DNA from 4 places in the Streptomyces sp. NPDC018029 genome. Region 1 is predicted to be linked to each of the others. Evidence: riboswitches for the same ligand, from Rfam matches in the RefSeq annotation. Region 1 holds a riboswitch; each other region holds the start of a gene.
What was found. Region 1 has a riboswitch for cyclic di-AMP ahead of ACH4D5_RS34580 (transglycosylase SLT domain-containing protein). Riboswitches for the same ligand answer to the same signal wherever they lie in the genome.
Positions count from the first base shown of each region.

Region 1 (4,203 bases):
GGCTCTTGGCCACCAGCCCTTCGAGCGTGGTGCGCACCACGGTCGTCTTCACGCTGCGCTGCGGGTGGGCCTGGCCCAGGGCCGTGGCGATCTCCGCCGCCGAGCGCGGCTCGCTCTGCTCGGCGAGATGCCCGCGGATCAGCTCGACCAGCGTCGGCTGCGCCGGCTTGGCGGGCTTGGCGGCCTCGGCCTTGCCTGCCTCGGTCTTGCCTGTCTCCTTGCCGGAGCTCTTCGCGGCCCCCTTTCCTGTCACCTTCCCGGAGCTCTTCGCAGCGCCCTTCCCGGCGCTCTTGCCCGCGGCCGCCTTCTGCGGAGCGCTCGTGGTCACCCGCGCCCGCTTGCCCGCCGCGGCGGAGCCGGGCGACTTCTTCTTCGTACGGGGGGCGGGCACCGCGGCCCGCTCCTGCGGGGCCGCCGGCTCCGGGGCGGCCGGCTCCTCGCCGAGCGCCTGCTGGATGCTGACCAGCACCGCGTGGTCACGCTGATGGGCCGCCAACTGCTCCTGCAAGGAGGCGATTTCCGCGCTGAGGCGCTGCTGCTCCTTGGCGTTGCGTTCGAGGTCGGCACGGACTTGAGCGGTGTACTGCGATGTCAGTTCGGTGGCGGAAACGTTCTCGGACATGGGGCGCACAACCTTTCCCGGACCTGGGGCCGGAGTTGAAGAACCTGCTGCACATGTGTGCTTCCCGGGACCGGGGTTGGGGCCCGGGCCTGCGGGGTGACAGCAATATTCAGTACACAGATGCCCTGACACGGCGATAGTACGGACAACCGGAGCGGCCCATTCTCCTTGAGCATGCTGTGAACCGACCCGTGTTTGCACAGATCCGATGACATGGGCGGCGGCCTGACCACGCGAAGAGCCCCGGAACGCCATGCGTTCCGGGGCTCAGTCACCGACCGGGGAGGGGTGGGGGTGCGGTCTAGTAGGGGCCGTTGACGTTGTCGATCGAGCCGTACCGGTCGGCCGCGTAGTTGCAGGCGGCGGTGATGTTGGCGACCGGGTCGTAGCTGTCCGTCGAGGTGCCGGGCACGTGGTAGGCGGAGAACGTGGGGCCGATGACCTGCAGGAGGCCCTTGGAGGGGGTTCCCGCGACGGCGTTGGAGTCCCAGTTGTTGATGGCCATCGGGTTGCCGGAGGACTCCCGCATGATGTTGCGGTGGATGCCCTCGTAGGTGCCGGGGATGCCGTGCTGGGCCATGATGTCGAGCGACTGCCGGATCCAGCCGTCGAGGTTGTTGGCGTAGGACTTCTTCACCGCGGCGGGCTCGGCGGCGTTGGCGCGCTCGGAGCGGTCCGCCCGCTCGGGGGCGGCCGGGGCCTTGGTGCCCAGGGTGAGCTTGAGGCCGGGGTGGATCAGCTTCGGGTCGTCGCCGAGGACGCCGCGGTTGTCCTGGTACAGCTTCTGCCAGCCGCCGCTCACGGAGTGCTCCTGGGCGATCCCGGCCAGGGAGTCACCCGCGACGACGACATAGGTCTTCGGGGCCGCGGCGGGCTTGGCGGCCGCGGCGGCCGGCGCGGCGGCGGCCGTGGTGGCGCCGAGCACCGGAAGAACGAGCACGGCGCCGCCCGTGCCCGCGGCGGCGATGCCCCGGGTGAGCGGGCTGGACTTGGGGCGGCGGTGCTTACCCTTTGCGGGCATGACGAATTCCTCTCCGTCGCCTGCGGGGTGAGCTGTCGGGTTCGGACGGGAGATGTCCGGTCGCAGGGAATGCGACTTCACCCCGAGCCGTCCCGTCACCGGGATCGGCGGCTTACCTGGGTCCCCCGCTCCTGCCGTGCGTAAGTGAGTGGGTGTGGGTGGGAGAGTTTCCGGACAGCGGCAGGATTCGGCGTTCCATCCGGATTGACGGTGACGTTAGGCGAGAAAGCCGGTGCGGAACAAGGCCGGAATTCGAATGAGAGGAATGCACGGGGCTCTTCCCGGGCCCTCACGACCCCGCCCTCTCTTTGATCGAAAACCCAACTCTCTTTGCGCAGAACGAAACCGCACACAGCGGCCCGCGCCGCCACGGGCCGCGGGGCGTGACCCATTTCACTGGGCGGGAGCCGGGTGGCGCGCGACGCGGCCGGGCAGCAGAGGGCGGTATTTCGCTCAAGTCACCCACAGAGCGGTCAAAGTCTCACCTAGGCTACTAAAGCCTCAAGGTGGACCGATTCGGTGGAATACGGACAAGCGCAAAGGTGCCCATTCGCGGCAGAACGGTCATACCTCCGGCCGGGGTCGACCTGTCGGCCTGCCCGGTCCGTCCCGGGGTCCGCTCGTGGGGGAGCTGCAATCACTGCCGTCGTGAGACAACAGCGAACACCACGTCAATAACGCTTCTGGCAAGGGCTTGTGGGGACCGGACGCCCGCAACTCGCCCCCGGCGGGCAGGCGGAATGGCAAGCCCGGTAAAGAAAGTGACGCCTGCCCAGAAAAGAAGAACAGTCACCGCAACGGCGCCCACCCGACCGGCCTGCAGGATTTCCCTTTCCATTCCGACGAAAACTGACAGGGGAACGAAAAGCGGCCGGGGGCGGATGTGAAAGGGAACGGCCGGGCAAGGCACTTGCCGGCCTGCCCGCGTACAAGATGCCGCCCACCCGGCGGCGAACCGCCGCCCGCAGATGCCTGCTGCGCCCGCACCGTGGTGCGAGGCACCTCCCAAGTGGCGTAGGGTGAAGGAACACGACGCGGGGTGGAGCAGCTCGGTAGCTCGCTGGGCTCATAACCCAGAGGTCGCAGGTTCAAATCCTGTCCCCGCTACTGCAACAGCAGGGTCCGGATCCCATGTGGATCCGGGCCCTGCTGTGTGTTACCGGCGGCCGCGAAGCACCCGGCCGAACCGGGAATGGGGCGGCCTTTCGTCCGAAGCGACAGCTGAACTGCCGGTCAGGGCACCGCACATGACCGGCATGGCGGTGACGGGCCGGCTGACGATGGGCCGGAAGAGAACCTGGCCGCACCGGCGAACTTCACCTTCGAGCTTCCCGAGGCGAAGAACCCGTACTGAACGTCATGGGCCTGCCGGACAGCCGACATGACTGCTCCGCCCGGCCCGCAGGGGCGGCACCACTGACACCGACACCCTGACAGCCCTGACCCGTGCCACCAGTCGCACAACCATTCGCCCACCCCACCGGTCAAACGCGCGACACACACAGCAAGATCCGATGGGGGAGTCTTGAAGAAGCTCACGGCGGCGCTGACCACGGGCCTCGTGGTCTGCACCGCCACACTGGTCGCCGCACCCGCGGCGCACGCAGGGGACGGCGATTCGCGCAGCCGCACGGAAACCCTGCAGGAGGGCGGCAAGCTCTACGCCCTCTACGAGCACATGTCCGCGCGTTTCCACCCCAGGGACGTCACGCTCGAGATCCACGCCAAGAACGACCCCGAGGTCCTCGCCAGCCTCCGCCTCACCGGCACCGAGACCTGCCCCGACACGGGCCAGTGTTACGAGGACACCTTCCGCTCCGAGCCGGTCACCCTGCCCGCCATGGGCGCCTACGTGATCGACGTCGTGGCCAGGGACGGACAGCCCGACGAGATCGTCCAGCGGTCGACCGGCTTTCTCAACTACGGGCTCAACCCCAAGCTGACCCTCACCAGCAGCCACCCCTGGATCTCCTACGACAACCCGACCGCCAAGGTCACCGGATCCCTGGTGGCCGAGGACCCCCGCACCCACGAGGTGAAGCCCTTCGCCGGGGTGGGCATGTACTACCGCGCCCGGGAGACCCGCAGAGAGGGATGGGTGTGGACGAACGCGGCAGGGCGGTTCACCACGTCGGGGTACTCCGGTGAGGGCGGCACCGACGTCACCTATGAGTACATGTTCGACCAGCAGTACGAGTCGCTCCACCTGCCCTTCCGCCGGCAGGAACTGAAGCTCAAGGTCGACGCCCCGGCCGGCACGGTCACCGCGCCCTACGGCAGTGACATCCCGGTCAGCGGCAAGCTCACCCGCATCGCGGACGACGGCACCGAAAAGCCGCTCGCCGCCGAGGTGCGGATCGGCCCCGAAGGCACCGGAGACCCCGGCAAGATCGTGGTGAGCGGCGAGAACGGCGCCTTCTCCACCGGCTACACCGTCCGGCGCAGCGGCCCGGTCAGCGTCCAGCCGAGTGCGCGGAACTGGTTCACGGCCCCGACCCCGCACTCCTTCACGCTGGCCAGGCCCCCGCGCACGAGCGAGCTGACGGACGTCAAGGCCACG
Region 1 is NZ_JBIRFV010000014.1:164,330-168,532, reverse strand. Features, by position in the region: gene ACH4D5_RS34585 (hypothetical protein) at 1-622, opposite strand, end outside; gene ACH4D5_RS34580 (transglycosylase SLT domain-containing protein) at 924-1,643, opposite strand; cyclic di-AMP (ydaO/yuaA leader) riboswitch at 1,648-1,808, opposite strand; tRNA gene ACH4D5_RS34575 (tRNA-Met) at 2,677-2,750, shown strand; gene ACH4D5_RS34570 (hypothetical protein) at 3,169-4,203, shown strand, end outside.

Region 2 (4,203 bases), on a different contig from region 1:
CTCGGCGGTCTTCGGGCAGTACGGCTTCTTCGCCGTGTACGCCCTCTTCATGCTCCCGGCGTTCGGCCTGCTGACCTGGCTGGCGATCTGGACCCGGCAGCGCGAACTGCGCATGATCCGCGCCGAGCTGCCCGTGTACGCGGCGGCGGGCTGGCTCACGCCGCCCGAGCCGTACGCGCTCGGCTCGATGCGCGCCCGCTCGGTGGCCCGCGACTACGCCTCGTACACCTGGGGAAAGGCCGCGGCCCGCACGGTCGCGGAGTACCAGATGTACGCGACGTCGCTCGCGTTCCTGCGCCACCGGGGCCGCCTCGGGCGGGCCGGTGCCGACTTCGTCGTACGCGAGCGGGAGCTCCTCGAAAAGCTCTGGGAGCGCCGCGAACCGTCCCGCCCCGCGCTGGCGTACGCGGCCGGGGCGACGGCGCCGGCCCTGCCCCCGATGCCGTACACGCCCTACCAGCCGTACCAGCCGTACGGCCACACCCCGCCCCCGTACGGGCAGCCGCAGCCCCACCCGGCGTACGGCTACCCGGCGCACAACCCCTACCGCAACATCTGACCGCCGGACGTCAGGCGGACGCCGCGGTCAGCGCCGCGACCTCCGCCTCCGTCAACTCCAGGTCGCCGACCGCGAGCAGGGCGGGCAACTGCTCCACCGTGCGCGCGGAGGCGATCGGCGCCGCCACGGTGGGCTGTGCCGCGAGCCAGGCGAGCGCCACCGTCGCGACCTGGGCGCCCCGCGCCCCGGCGATCTCGTCGAGCGCGGCGAGGACACGGTCGCCCCGCTCGCTCCCCACGTACTCCTCGACCCGGCCGCTCCGCGCGCTCTCCACCTGGGCGCCCTTGCGGTACTTGCCGGTCAGGAAGCCGGACGCGAGCGCGTAGTAGGGGACGGCGGCGAGACCGGAGCGGGAGGCGACCTCCTGGAGCGGGCCCTCGTAGGTGTCGCGGGAGACGAGGTTGTAGTGCGGCTGGAGCGCGACGTACCGCGCGAGGCCCTCGCGGTCGGAGAGGTCGAGCGACTCCTGGAGCCGCTCGGGGGTGATGTTGGAGGCCGCGATCGCCCGCACCTTGCCGGCCCGCACCAGTTCGTCGAGCACGCCGATGATCTCCTCGACGGGGAGCGACGGGTCGTCGTAGTGGGTGTAGTAGAGGTCGATGTAATCGGTGCCGAGACGGCGCAGGGAGGCGTCGACCGCGCCCTTGACGGTGGTCGCGGAGAGGCCCTTGTACTCGGGGTGCGCGCCGGCCTTCGTGGCGATGACGACGTCGGAGCGGTTGCCGCGCTCGGTCAGCCACTCGCCGATGAGGGTCTCGGACTCGCCGCCCCGGTTGCCCTCCGCCCAGGCCGAGTAGACGTCGGCGGTGTCGATGAAGTTGCCGCCGGCCGCGGTGTAGGCGTCGAGGACGGCGAAGGACGCCGTCCGGTCGGCGGTCCAGCCGAAGACGTTGCCGCCGAGGGCGAGCGGGAAGACCTCGAGGTCGGAAGAGCCAAGCGGGCGTAGAGAAGTCATATGTCCCTCAACACCGGCGGCGGAAACGGAATTCCGTTCGGCCGGACCGGCAGCCCTGGCGTCGGGGGGTTGTCGCCAGGACCGCCGGAGTCTCTCAGAAGGGGGTGGGGGCTGCGTCCCGGGGTCGGGTCAGGGGTTCAGGCCCTTGCTCTGCAGCCAGCCGAGGGGGTCGATCCCGGAGCCGCCGGGCGTGTGGACCTCCAGGTGGAGGTGGGGCCCGGTGACGTTGCCCGTCGCGCCGACGCGGCCGATGACGTCGCCCGTGCTGACCTTCTGGCCCGCGCTGACGTTGAGCGACGACTGGTGGCAGTACCAGATCTCCGTGCCGTCCTCCAGTTCGAGCACGGTGCGGTAGCCGTACGCGCCCGCCCAGCCGGCCTCCTTGACGGTGCCGGTGTGCACCGCCTTGAGCGGGGTACCGGTGGGGGCAGCGAAGTCCAGACCCGTGTGGTGCCCGGAGGACCACATGGAACCGGCGTCACCGAAGTGCGACGTGAGGGTGTACGAGGAGGTGGGGATGGCGTAGCTCTTGGCGAGCTTGGCGCGGCGCTCGGCCTCGGCCTTCGCCTTCCGGGCCTCCTCTTCCTTCTTCTTCTTGGCCGCGGCCTTGGCGTCCGCCGCCTTCTCGGCCGCCTTCTGCTGTTCGGCGGCCTCTTCGGCGGCCTTCTTGACGGCGGCCTCCTCTGCCGCGGTCCGCACGGCGGTGTCCGCCTGCTCCTGCTGGTTCTCGGCCTGCTGCATGATGCGGGCGCGCAGCGCCTCGCCCGCGTCGGTGGTGCCCTGCTCGGCGTCGGCGGTGCTGACACCGGCGGCGGTGAGCGGAGCGGCGGCCGCGGCCGTGGTGGTCTCCGGCGAGTCCTCGGACATCAGGGACCCGACGCCCGGCAGGGACTCGGCCGCCGGCAGCGAGTCGGCGACGGCGCCCACGCCCGGCAGGTCGGGCAGGGATATGGAGACCGGCGGCTTGCCGTCCTGGGCGGTGGCGATGCCGCCGGCGCCGACGGCGGCGATGACGCCCACGCCGAGCACGGTGGAGCTGCGGGCGAGCCCGCCGCCGCCCTTCTTGTGCACGCGGTGCCTGCCGCGGACGGGGCGGATGGACTCCTCGGTGGGGTTCCACTCCTCGAAGGTGTCGAGGGGGCCCTCGTCGTACGAGCCGAAGTCGTCGTCATTCGGCACGTACACGGCTCGGGGGGCAGGCCGGTTGGACGCCACTGGGGCGCGCTCCTTTCCTTCCTTCTCGCCTACCGGGTTAGCTGACGGGTTCGGAGCAGGAAGGTCTCCTACGAACACCTGGCACGGAGGCACAGCTGCCCGATTCACCCCAAGTTGGTGGTTCCCCGGCTCCCTTGCGGGATTAGGCGCGTGCGCGCGGAGCCGCCTCTAGTGACGGCTGGGACGACCGCGCTGCGTTATCGAACGTTAATAGACAGGGGGTCCGTATTCCAAGCCGTTCCGGTTGATCGTTAACGCTGATCGCGTGTACGTACCGGGACACGAGGGTGCGGACCGGGGCGAGTTGACCCCCGGCCTTCAAACACCAGAGCTTCACATTTCCTTGACAGAGTGTCAGTTGTTATGCGGAGGGGTGTACTTCAGTCACCGGCGGTGACCTCCGGATCGCCGGCGGCGGGCCGCCGCACCGCGAGCAGCGCCATGTCGTCCGTCATGGCGCCCCCGGTGTGCCGCCGCACCTCCCCCGCCAGGGCGGCGAGCAGCGCGTGCGGGCCGCCCCGGCCCGGGAAGATCCGCCCGCCGAGCCGCGCCGCGGGATCGTAGAACTCCCCCGCCGCGTCCCGCGCCTCCGACAGGCCGTCCGTGTAGAAGAGCAGCGTCGCGCCGGGCGGGAACTCCGACTCGTCCGCCCGGTCCGGCCAGACCCCCAGGTCCCCCATGCCGAGCGGCAGCGCGGGCTCGCTCGCCGACATGACGCACAGCCGCCCGTCGCCGCGCAGCAGCAACGGCGGTGGGTGCCCGCGGTTGATCAGGCGTACGGAGCCCTCGCCGTGCCGGATCTCCGCGAGGACGGCGGTGGTGAACCCCTCGAACGCGTCCAACCCGTCGCGCCGGGTGCCCTCACGCGCCAGCGCCCGCTCCAGGCGCTGCGCCACCGCCTCCAGGGTGGCCTCCTGCTCGGCGGCCTCCCGGAAGGCGCCGATGACGACGGCGACCGCCGCGACCGCGCCCATGCCCTTGCCGCGTACGTCGCCGACGATGAGCCGCACGCCGTGCGGGGTGTCCTGCACGGCGTACAGATCGCCCCCGATGAACGCGTCGGCCTGCGCGGCCTCGTACCGTGCCGCGATGTCGAGCCCGCCGATGCGCGGGTCCGGCGCGGGCAGCACGGCGCGCTGGGTGGCCTCGGAGATGGAGCGGGCGATGGCGAGCCGGTCGTTGCCGCGGCGCACGACACGGTTGATCACGATCGCGAGGGCGGCGACGGTCGCCACGGTGACCACTTCGGTGACGGCCTCGACGTGGCTGCTGACGCGGTTGCCGTAGTGCAGGAAGTAGTGCAGGAAGAGGACGGCGCCCGTGGCCGCCGCGCCGGTCAGGACGGTGCTGAGCAGCGAGTAGAAGGGAGCGGCGATCAGCGGGGCCGCCGTGAAGAGCGGGGCGGCGGTGAACTCCGGCGGGGTCGACACGTCGTAGGCGACACCGACGATGAGCAGCAGGAGGGGCAGGACCC
Region 2 is NZ_JBIRFV010000004.1:20,307-24,509, forward strand. Features, by position in the region: gene ACH4D5_RS12885 (PrsW family intramembrane metalloprotease) at 1-559, shown strand, start outside; gene ACH4D5_RS12890 (aldo/keto reductase) at 570-1,514, opposite strand; gene ACH4D5_RS12895 (M23 family metallopeptidase) at 1,644-2,729, opposite strand; cyclic di-AMP (ydaO/yuaA leader) riboswitch at 2,741-2,888, opposite strand; gene ACH4D5_RS12900 (PP2C family protein-serine/threonine phosphatase) at 3,110-4,203, opposite strand, start outside.
Region 2: linked by a shared signal. The riboswitch ahead of ACH4D5_RS12895 (M23 family metallopeptidase) and the one ahead of ACH4D5_RS34580 (transglycosylase SLT domain-containing protein) in region 1 are both predicted to bind cyclic di-AMP.

Region 3 (4,203 bases), on a different contig from region 1:
CGGCTCCATGGCCGACCTGGACGCGGCCACCCTGGAGGACGCGCGCGCGTTCTTCCGCACGTACTACGCGCCCAACAACGCCGTCCTCTCGGTCGTCGGCGACATCGACCCGGAGCAGACGCTCGCCTGGATCGAGAAGTACTTCGGCTCGATCCCCGGTCACGACGGCAAGCAGCCGCCGCGCGACGGGTCCCTGCCCGAGCGCATCGGCGAGGAGCTGCGCGAGGTCGTCGAGGAGGACGTCCCGGCCCGCGCCCTGATGGCCGCCTACCGCCTCCCGGAGGACGGCACGCGCGCGTGCGACGCGGCCGACATCGCCCTCACCGTCCTCGGCAGCGGCGAGTCCTCCCGGCTCTACAACCGCCTCGTGCGCCGGGACCGCACCGCGGTCGCCGCGGGCTTCGGCCTGCTGCGCCTCGCCGGGGCGCCCTCGCTCGGCTGGCTGGACGTGAAGACGTCCGGCGACGTCGAGGTCCCCGTGATCGAGGCCGCCGTCGACGAGGAGCTGGCCCGCTTCGCCGCCGAGGGCCCCACTCCGGAGGAGATGGAGCGCGCCCAGGCGCAGTTGGAGCGCGAGTGGCTCGACCGGCTCGGCACGGTCGCGGGCCGCGCCGACGAACTCTGCCGGTACGCCGTCCTGTTCGGCGACCCGCAGCTCGCCCTCACCGCCGTCCAGCGCGTCCTCGACGTCACGGCGGAAGAGGTCCAGGAGGTCGCCAAGGCCCGCCTGCGCCCGGACAACCGCGCCGTGCTCGTGTACGAACCCGTGACCGCCGCCGACGAGGGCGCAGAGGCCGCCGAGGAAGAAGAGGAGGCGGCGAAGTGACCGAGGCCGCGACGATGCAGTTCCACCCCCAGCCCCAGGCCGGACAGGCCAGGCCCTGGGCCTTCCCGGCGCCCGACCGCAGCACGCTGCCCAACGGCCTCACCGTGCTGCGTTGCGACCGCCCCGGCCAGCAGGTCGTCGCCGTCGAGATCAACCTCGCAGCGCCCCTGGACGCCGAGCCCGAGGGCCTCGACGGCGTCGCCACGATCATGGCGAGGGCCTTCAACGAAGGCACCGACAAGCACTCCGCCGAGGAGTTCGCCGCCGAGCTCGACCGCTGCGGCGCGACGCTCGACGCACACGCCGACCACCCGGGCGTGCGGGTCTCCCTGGAGGTCCCGGTCTCCCGGCTCCCGAAGGCGCTCGGCCTGCTCGCCGACGCCCTGCGGGCCCCCGCCTTCGCGGACAGCGAGATCGAGCGGCTCGTCCGCAACCGCCTGGACGAGATCCCGCACGAGGCCGCCAACCCGGCCCGCCGCGCCGCCAAGGAGCTCTCCAAGGAGCTCTTCCCCGCGACCTCGCGCATGTCCCGCCCCCGCCAGGGCACCGAGGAGACGGTCGCGGCCATCGACTCGGCGGCGGTGCGCGCCTTCTACGAGAAGCACGTCCGCCCCGCCACGGCCACCCTCGTCGTGGTCGGCGACCTGACCGGGACCGACCTGGACGCCGTCCTCGCCGACACGGTCGGCGCCTGGACGGGCTCCCCGGGCGAGCCGCGCCCGGTGCCGCCGGTGACCGCCGACGACCGCGGCCGCGTCGTCATCGTGGACCGCCCCGGAGCGGTCCAGACGCAGCTGCTGATCGGCCGCATCGGGGCCGACCGGCACGACCGCGTCTGGCCGGCCCAGGTCCTCGGCACGTACTGCCTGGGCGGCACCCTCACCTCGCGTCTCGACCGCGTCCTGCGCGAGGAGAAGGGATACACCTACGGCGTACGGGCGTTCAGCCAGGTCCTTCGTTCGGCGCCGGACGGCTCGGGCGCCGCGATGCTCGCCATCAGCGGCTCCGTGGACACCCCGAACACGGGACCGGCGCTGGAGGACCTGTGGCAGGTCCTGCGCGTCCTCGCCGCCGAAGGTCTCACGGACGCCGAGCGCGACGTGGCCGTGCAGAACCTCGTGGGCGTCGCCCCGCTCAAGTACGAGATGGCGGCCTCCGTGGCGGCCACCCTCGCCGACCAGGTCGAGCAGAACCTCCCGGACGACTTCCAGGCGCAGCTGTACCGCCAGCTGGCCGCCACCGGCACCGTGGAGGCCACCGCCGCCGTCGTGAACGCCTTCCCGGCGGACCGCCTGGTGACGATCCTGGTCGGGGACGCCGCGCAGATCGAGGAGCCCGTCAGGGCGCTCGGCATCGGCGAAGTGAGTGTCGTCACGGGCTGAGTGACGGCTGAGTCACAGTCAGGACATATCGGGACCCCGGTGACCGCTTCAGGCGCCGGGGTCCTCATATGTCCGAATTCATACGGTGGTTGCCTGTCTGCCGTGTGGCGTGCGCTACAAAAGGCGACTTCTGTTTGTCGATTGAAGACGGCGCGTTTAGCGTCGACCCGGCTGTTCGTCGCGCAGTACGCCGCATCCGCGGCACCGGACAGTCATCGCCGAGTCCCCGTACGGCGCGAGCCAGGGGAGCCGGGGACCCACATGTCCCCTGGGGTGAATCGGGCACCTTGCCGCGAGGCGAGGGACCCGTAGGAGACCTTCCTGCTCCGAACCCGTCAGCTAACCCGGTAGGCGAGAAGGAAGGAAAGGATCACCCGCCACATGGCGTTCACCCGTGCCACCGGGAAGCACCGTCGTCCGAGCCGCCTCACGCGTACCACCGCGAACGTCGCCGGTGTCGCGGCGCTCACCACCACCGGTGTCATCGGCGGCCTCGCCGCCCCGGCGCTCGCCGCCCCCGACGAAGCCGCCATGGAGCACACCGGCCTCACCCAGGCGATATCCGTCGGCGACTCGCTCGCCGCGAGCATCGACGCGCAGGCCGCGGCGCAGCAGCAGGCCGCCGACGACGCCGCCGCGGCCAAGAAGGCCGAAGAGGCCGCCAAGAAGAAGGCCGCCGAGGAGAAGCGCAAGGCCGAGGCCGAGGCCAAGGCGAAGGCCAAGAAGGAGCGCGAGGCCAAGGAGCGCGCCGCCCGCGAGGCCGAGCGCAAGCGCCTGAACACCTACGTCTCCCCGATCAGCGGCTCGTACGTCTCCACGGGCTACCAGACCGGCGGCGCCATGTGGTCCTCCGGCAGCCACACCGGCGTGGACTTCCACGCGGCGTCCGGCACCCCGGTCCACGCGGTCGGCTCCGGCACCGTCGTCGAGGCCGGCTGGGGTGGCGCCTACGGCAACAACGTGGTCATCAAGATGAACGACGGCACGTACACCCAGTACGGCCACATGTCCTCCCTCGGCGTCACCGTGGGCCAGACGGTCACCCCGGGCCAGCAGATCGGCCTCTCCGGTTCCACCGGCAACTCCAGCGGCCCGCACCTCCACTTCGAGGCCCGCACCGGCGCTGAGTACGGCTCGGACATCGACCCGGTCGCGTACCTCCGCTCGCACGGCGTCAGCGTCTGACGGACGACGGACGACGGACGACGGACGACGGACGGCAGACGCCGACCCCGCACAGCTCCGAAAGCCCCGGCTCGCCCAGAGCCGGGGCTTTCGCGTTGGCCAAAAGATATCCATGATTTCCGGCCCGCCGTCGGAAATTCCCGCGCTCTGCAATAGAGTCACTGAATGAGCGTCGGTCGACCGCGTTTCGCGGGGATTAAGGCGGAGGTCCGATCATGCGCGTGCCCGCGCACTCTGTATGCACGGCCATTCGGGACGATATTGTCGCCGGCGTCCACGAAAGGGGCGGCCGGCTCACCGAGGAACTCCTCGCGCGCCGCTACGGCGTCTCCCGGGTGCCTGTGCGCGAGGCCCTGCGCACGCTGGAGGCCGAGGGCTTCGTCGTCACCCGCAGGCACGCGGGCGCCTGCGTAGCCGAGCCCACCGAACAGGAGGCGGCCGACCTCCTGGAGGTCAGGACGCTGCTCGAACCGCTCGCCGCGGCGCGGGCCGCGCAGCGCCGCACGGACGCGCACCTGAAGGTGTTGCGCGGGCTCGTCAGGCTGGGGCAGGAGCGCTCCAGGAGCGGCCTGGGGGAGGAGCTGCGCTCACTGGGCGGCTGGTTCCACGAGACGCTCGCCCAGGCCTCCGGAAGCCCCGGCCTCAGCGCGCTGCTCACCCAGCTCCGGCACAAGGTCGCCTGGATGTACGTCGTGCAGGCCCCGGCGGCGCCCGGTGAGTCCTGGTCGGAGCACGCCGCGATCCTCGACGCGGTCGCCCGCCGGGACCCCGAGCGGGCCAGGGCACTCACCGCCGCGCACGCCGAACGGG
Region 3 is NZ_JBIRFV010000007.1:152,012-156,214, forward strand. Features, by position in the region: gene ACH4D5_RS22240 (M16 family metallopeptidase) at 1-826, shown strand, start outside; gene ACH4D5_RS22245 (M16 family metallopeptidase) at 823-2,208, shown strand; cyclic di-AMP (ydaO/yuaA leader) riboswitch at 2,415-2,577, shown strand; gene ACH4D5_RS22250 (M23 family metallopeptidase) at 2,590-3,393, shown strand; gene ACH4D5_RS22255 (GntR family transcriptional regulator) at 3,609-4,203, shown strand, end outside.
Region 3: linked by a shared signal. The riboswitch ahead of ACH4D5_RS22250 (M23 family metallopeptidase) and the one ahead of ACH4D5_RS34580 (transglycosylase SLT domain-containing protein) in region 1 are both predicted to bind cyclic di-AMP.

Region 4 (4,203 bases), on a different contig from region 1:
CACCGAGCCGGTCCGCTTCCAGTCCAGGTGCGTGTCCGGGATCTCCTCGAGGAAACGCGACGGAGGGTTGTACGACGGCTGGCCCCAGGCGCTGCGCATCGAGGACCGCGTCAGATAGAGCCGCTCACGCGCGCGCGTGATGCCCACGTACGCGAGGCGGCGCTCCTCTTCCAGCTCCTTGACCTGCCCGAGGGCGCGCATGTGCGGGAAGACGCCGTCCTCCATGCCGGTCAGGAACACCACGGGGAATTCGAGGCCCTTGGCGGTGTGCAGGGTCATGAGCGTGATGACTCCGGAGCCGTCGTCCTCCTCGTCGGGGATCTGGTCGGAGTCGGCGACCAGGGCGACGCGCTCCAGGAAGTCGGAGAGCGTGCCGGCGGGGGCGGCCCCCTCCTCGCCCTCGGCAGCCGCGCTGTTGTCCTGCTCGAACTCCAGCGCCACGGCCGCGAGCTCCTGGAGGTTCTCGATGCGCGTCTCGTCCTGCGGGTCGGTCGAGGCCTGCAACTCGGCGAGGTAGCCGGTCCGTTCGAGGACGGCTTCCAGGACGACGGCCGGGCCCGCGCCGGACTCGACGATGGTCCGCAGCTCCTCCATGAGCGTGTTGAAACGCTTGACGGCGTTGGTGGAGCGGGCCGCCATTCCGTACGCCTCGTCGACGCGGCGCAGGGCCTGCGGGAAGGAGATCTTCTCGCGCTGCGAGAGCGCGTCGATCATGGCTTCGGCGCGGTCGCCGATGCCCCTCTTCGGTACGTTCAGAATGCGGCGCAGCGGGACCGCGTCCTCGGGGTTGGCGAGGACGCGCAGGTAGGCCAGCACATCGCGGACCTCCTTGCGCTCGTAGAAGCGGACGCCGCCGACGACCTTGTAGGGCAGGCCGACGCGGATGAAGATCTCTTCGAAGACACGGGACTGGGCGTTCGTCCGGTAGAAGATCGCGACGTCGCCGGCCTTGGCCTCGCCTGCGTCGGTGAGGCGGTCGATCTCGTCGGCGACGAACTGGGCCTCGTCGTGCTCGGTGTCGGCGACGTATCCCGTGATGCGGGCGCCCGCGCCCTGGTTGGTCCAGAGGTTCTTGGGGCGGCGGCTCTCGTTCCGCTCGATGACCGCGTTCGCGGCGGTGAGGATCGTCTGCGTGGAGCGGTAGTTCTGCTCCAGGAGGATCGTCGTCGCGTCGGTGTAGTCCTCCTCGAACTGGAGGATGTTGCGGATGGTGGCGCCGCGGAAGGCGTAGATCGACTGGTCCGCGTCACCCACGACGCACAGCTCGGCCGGGTCGTCCTCCTCGCCTCCGGAGGGGCCGACGAGCTCGCGCACCAGGGCGTACTGCGCGTGGTTGGTGTCCTGGTACTCGTCGACCATGACGTGCCGGAAGCGGCGCCTGTAGTGCTCGGCGACGTCCGGGAAGGCGCGCAGCAGGTGGACCGTCGTCATGATCAGGTCGTCGAAGTCCAGCGCGTTCGCCTCGCGGAGGCGTGACTGGTACATCGCGTAGGCCTGGGCGAGGGTCTTCTCGAAGCCGTCGGCGGCCTGTCCGGCGAAGTCCTCCTCGTCGATCAGCTCGTTCTTCAGGTTCGAGATCTTGGCGCTGAAGGACTTCGGCGGGAACTTCTTCGGGTCGAGATCCAGGTCGCGGCAGACCAGGGCCATGAGGCGCTTGGAGTCCGCGGCGTCGTAGATCGAGAAGGAGGAGGTGAAGCCCAGCTTCTTGTACTCGCGGCGCAGGATGCGGACGCAGGCGCTGTGGAAGGTGGAGACCCACATCGCGTTCGCCCGGGGGCCGACGAGCTGCTCGACGCGCTCCTTCATCTCGCCCGCGGCCTTGTTCGTGAAGGTGATCGCGAGGATCTGGCCCGGGTGCACGCCGCGCTCGGCGAGGAGGTACGCGATGCGGTGGGTCAGCACACGGGTCTTGCCGGAACCGGCGCCGGCCACGATGAGCAGGGGGGAGCCGGCGTGCACGACGGCCGCGCGCTGGTTCTCGTTCAGCCCGTCGAGGAGCGACGCCGGGTCGATGACCGGGCGCGGGGCGCCGTCGCGGTAGTGCGACTCCCGGGTCATGGGCGCGTCGAACTTCCCGTCGAACAAATCGTCCGGAATGGGCTCCGGAGCGCTGTCCTCGGGCGGCGGCGGGGGCGCTTCGTCCGCGGCCCGGGAGGGCTGCAGGTCCGCCAGGAAGCTGTCATCAAAGAGGCTGCTCATCGCTTCCCGAGTCTAGGCGGCCCCACTGACAACCCGCTGCGGTTCCGGACACACCCCGGCCCACCTACTGCGCGCCCGCACATGATCACGCTCCGCTACGCCTCGCGCCGCCTCAGCCGCGTCCGCGTCAAGGGCCTCGTAAAGTCACGAAAATGTATCGGGCATATCGAACATCAACCTTCACAGGGGCCTCACGGGTTGGCTAGCGTGCCCGGCGGGCCACTCGCCCTCCACCGGCGAACCCCGCCGGGAACGGGTGGCCTCCGCCGAGTCCGACGTGTTCGGAGCCGGGGACCCACCAGAACCTTGGGGTGAATCGGTCCCGTACGAAGTACGGGACTGTAGGGCAGCCTTCCGAACCACCCGCCCGAACCCGACAGCTAACCCGGTAGGCGGTCTACGGAAGGAGTCGCCTCCCTTGGCGTCGCACCGCAAGCCGCGGACCCGTTCAGCCGGCATACGCACGGCCCCCGCCCTCGGCATCACGACGGCGGCCCTCACCTCCGTCGCCCTCCTGGCACAGAGCGCGCAGGCGGCGCCCTCCGCGCCGGCGAAGCCCAGCCTCGAAGAGATCCAGAAGAAGGTCGACGAGCTCTACCAGCAGGCCGGCGTGGCCACCCAGAAGTACAACTCGGCCAAGGAGCGCACCGACAAGCAGCGCAAGAAGGTCGACCGCCTGCTCGACGACGTGGCCGAACGCACGGACGAGCTGAACGACGCACGCAAGGAGCTCGGCTCCTTCGCCGCAGCCCAGTACCGCACCGGCGCCGTCTCGGAGACGGCCACAATGATGCTCGCCGACGACCCGCAGGGCTACTTCGACCAGAACCACCTGGCGGACCGGCTGACCACGCGCCAGAAAAAGGCGGTCGACGACTACCAGGCGCAGCAGGCGTCGGCGACCGAGCAGCGCACGAAGGCCGCGAAGAGCCTCAAGACGCTGAGCGAGTCGCGGGACGACCTCAGGACGAGCAAGCGGACCGTCCAGAAGAAGCTGGGTGACGCGCGTGAGCTCCTCTCGAAGCTGACCGCCGAGGAGAAGGCGCGGCTCGCGGAGATCGAGCGGAAGAAGAAGCAGGAGGCCAAGCGCAAGGCCGAGAAGCTGGCCCGCGAACAGGCCGCGGAGGCGGAGCGCGAGCGGAAGGCCGAGGAGGCGGCGCAGCGGGAGAAGGAGCGGGGGGCCGACCAGGGCTCTGGTTCCGGCTCCGGCTCCGGTTCCGACGCGGGCTCGGGTTCGGGTTCGGACTCAGGCTCCGGCACCGGCACAGGCACCGGCTCCGGCTCCGGAAGCACCGACGGCAGCTACGCCACCAAGGCCGCGAAGGTCATCGATTTCGCGGAGGCCCAGATCGGCAAGCCGTACGTCTGGGGCGCCACCGGCCCCGACTCCTACGACTGCTCCGGACTCACGCAGGACGCCTGGAAGGCCGCGGGAATCTCCCTGCCGCGCACCACCTGGGACCAGGTGAAGGTCGGCACGACCGTGAAGACCTCCGACGCCAAGCCGGGTGACCTGGTGTTCTTCTACGACGACATCAGTCACGTGGGGATCTACATCGGCAACGGCAAGATGATCCACGCCCCGAAGCCGGGCGCGAACGTCCGCGTCGAGTCGATCTACTACATGCCGATCCACAGCGTGGTGCGCCCCGCATAAGGACGAAGCACGCTCTTGAGGCCGACACACCCTCACGCGCGCGTGGCCCGCATCCTCCCCGGATGCGGGCCACGCGCGCGTGAGGCGTGAAAACTCAGGTCCACAGCACCGCGATGAAGATGTTCGCCGTGGTCAGCAGGCCGACCGCACCGAACATGCCCTTGTCGACCTTCTCCTCGTCCCGCTTCACATAGACCAGCGCGAGGATCACGATCAGCAGGGCCAGCTTGATGCCGATCTTGACGTTGTTGACCGTGTTGTCGTCCGCCTGGTTGAGGCCCACCAGGACCACACCAGTGACGAGCATGATCAACGCGCCGTGCAGCATGCCGGGGCTGAAGCGCGCG
Region 4 is NZ_JBIRFV010000003.1:204,836-209,038, reverse strand. Features, by position in the region: gene pcrA (DNA helicase PcrA) at 1-2,199, opposite strand, end outside; cyclic di-AMP (ydaO/yuaA leader) riboswitch at 2,454-2,610, shown strand; gene ACH4D5_RS09570 (NlpC/P60 family protein) at 2,618-3,856, shown strand; gene ACH4D5_RS09565 (hypothetical protein) at 3,951-4,203, opposite strand, start outside.
Region 4: linked by a shared signal. The riboswitch ahead of ACH4D5_RS09570 (NlpC/P60 family protein) and the one ahead of ACH4D5_RS34580 (transglycosylase SLT domain-containing protein) in region 1 are both predicted to bind cyclic di-AMP.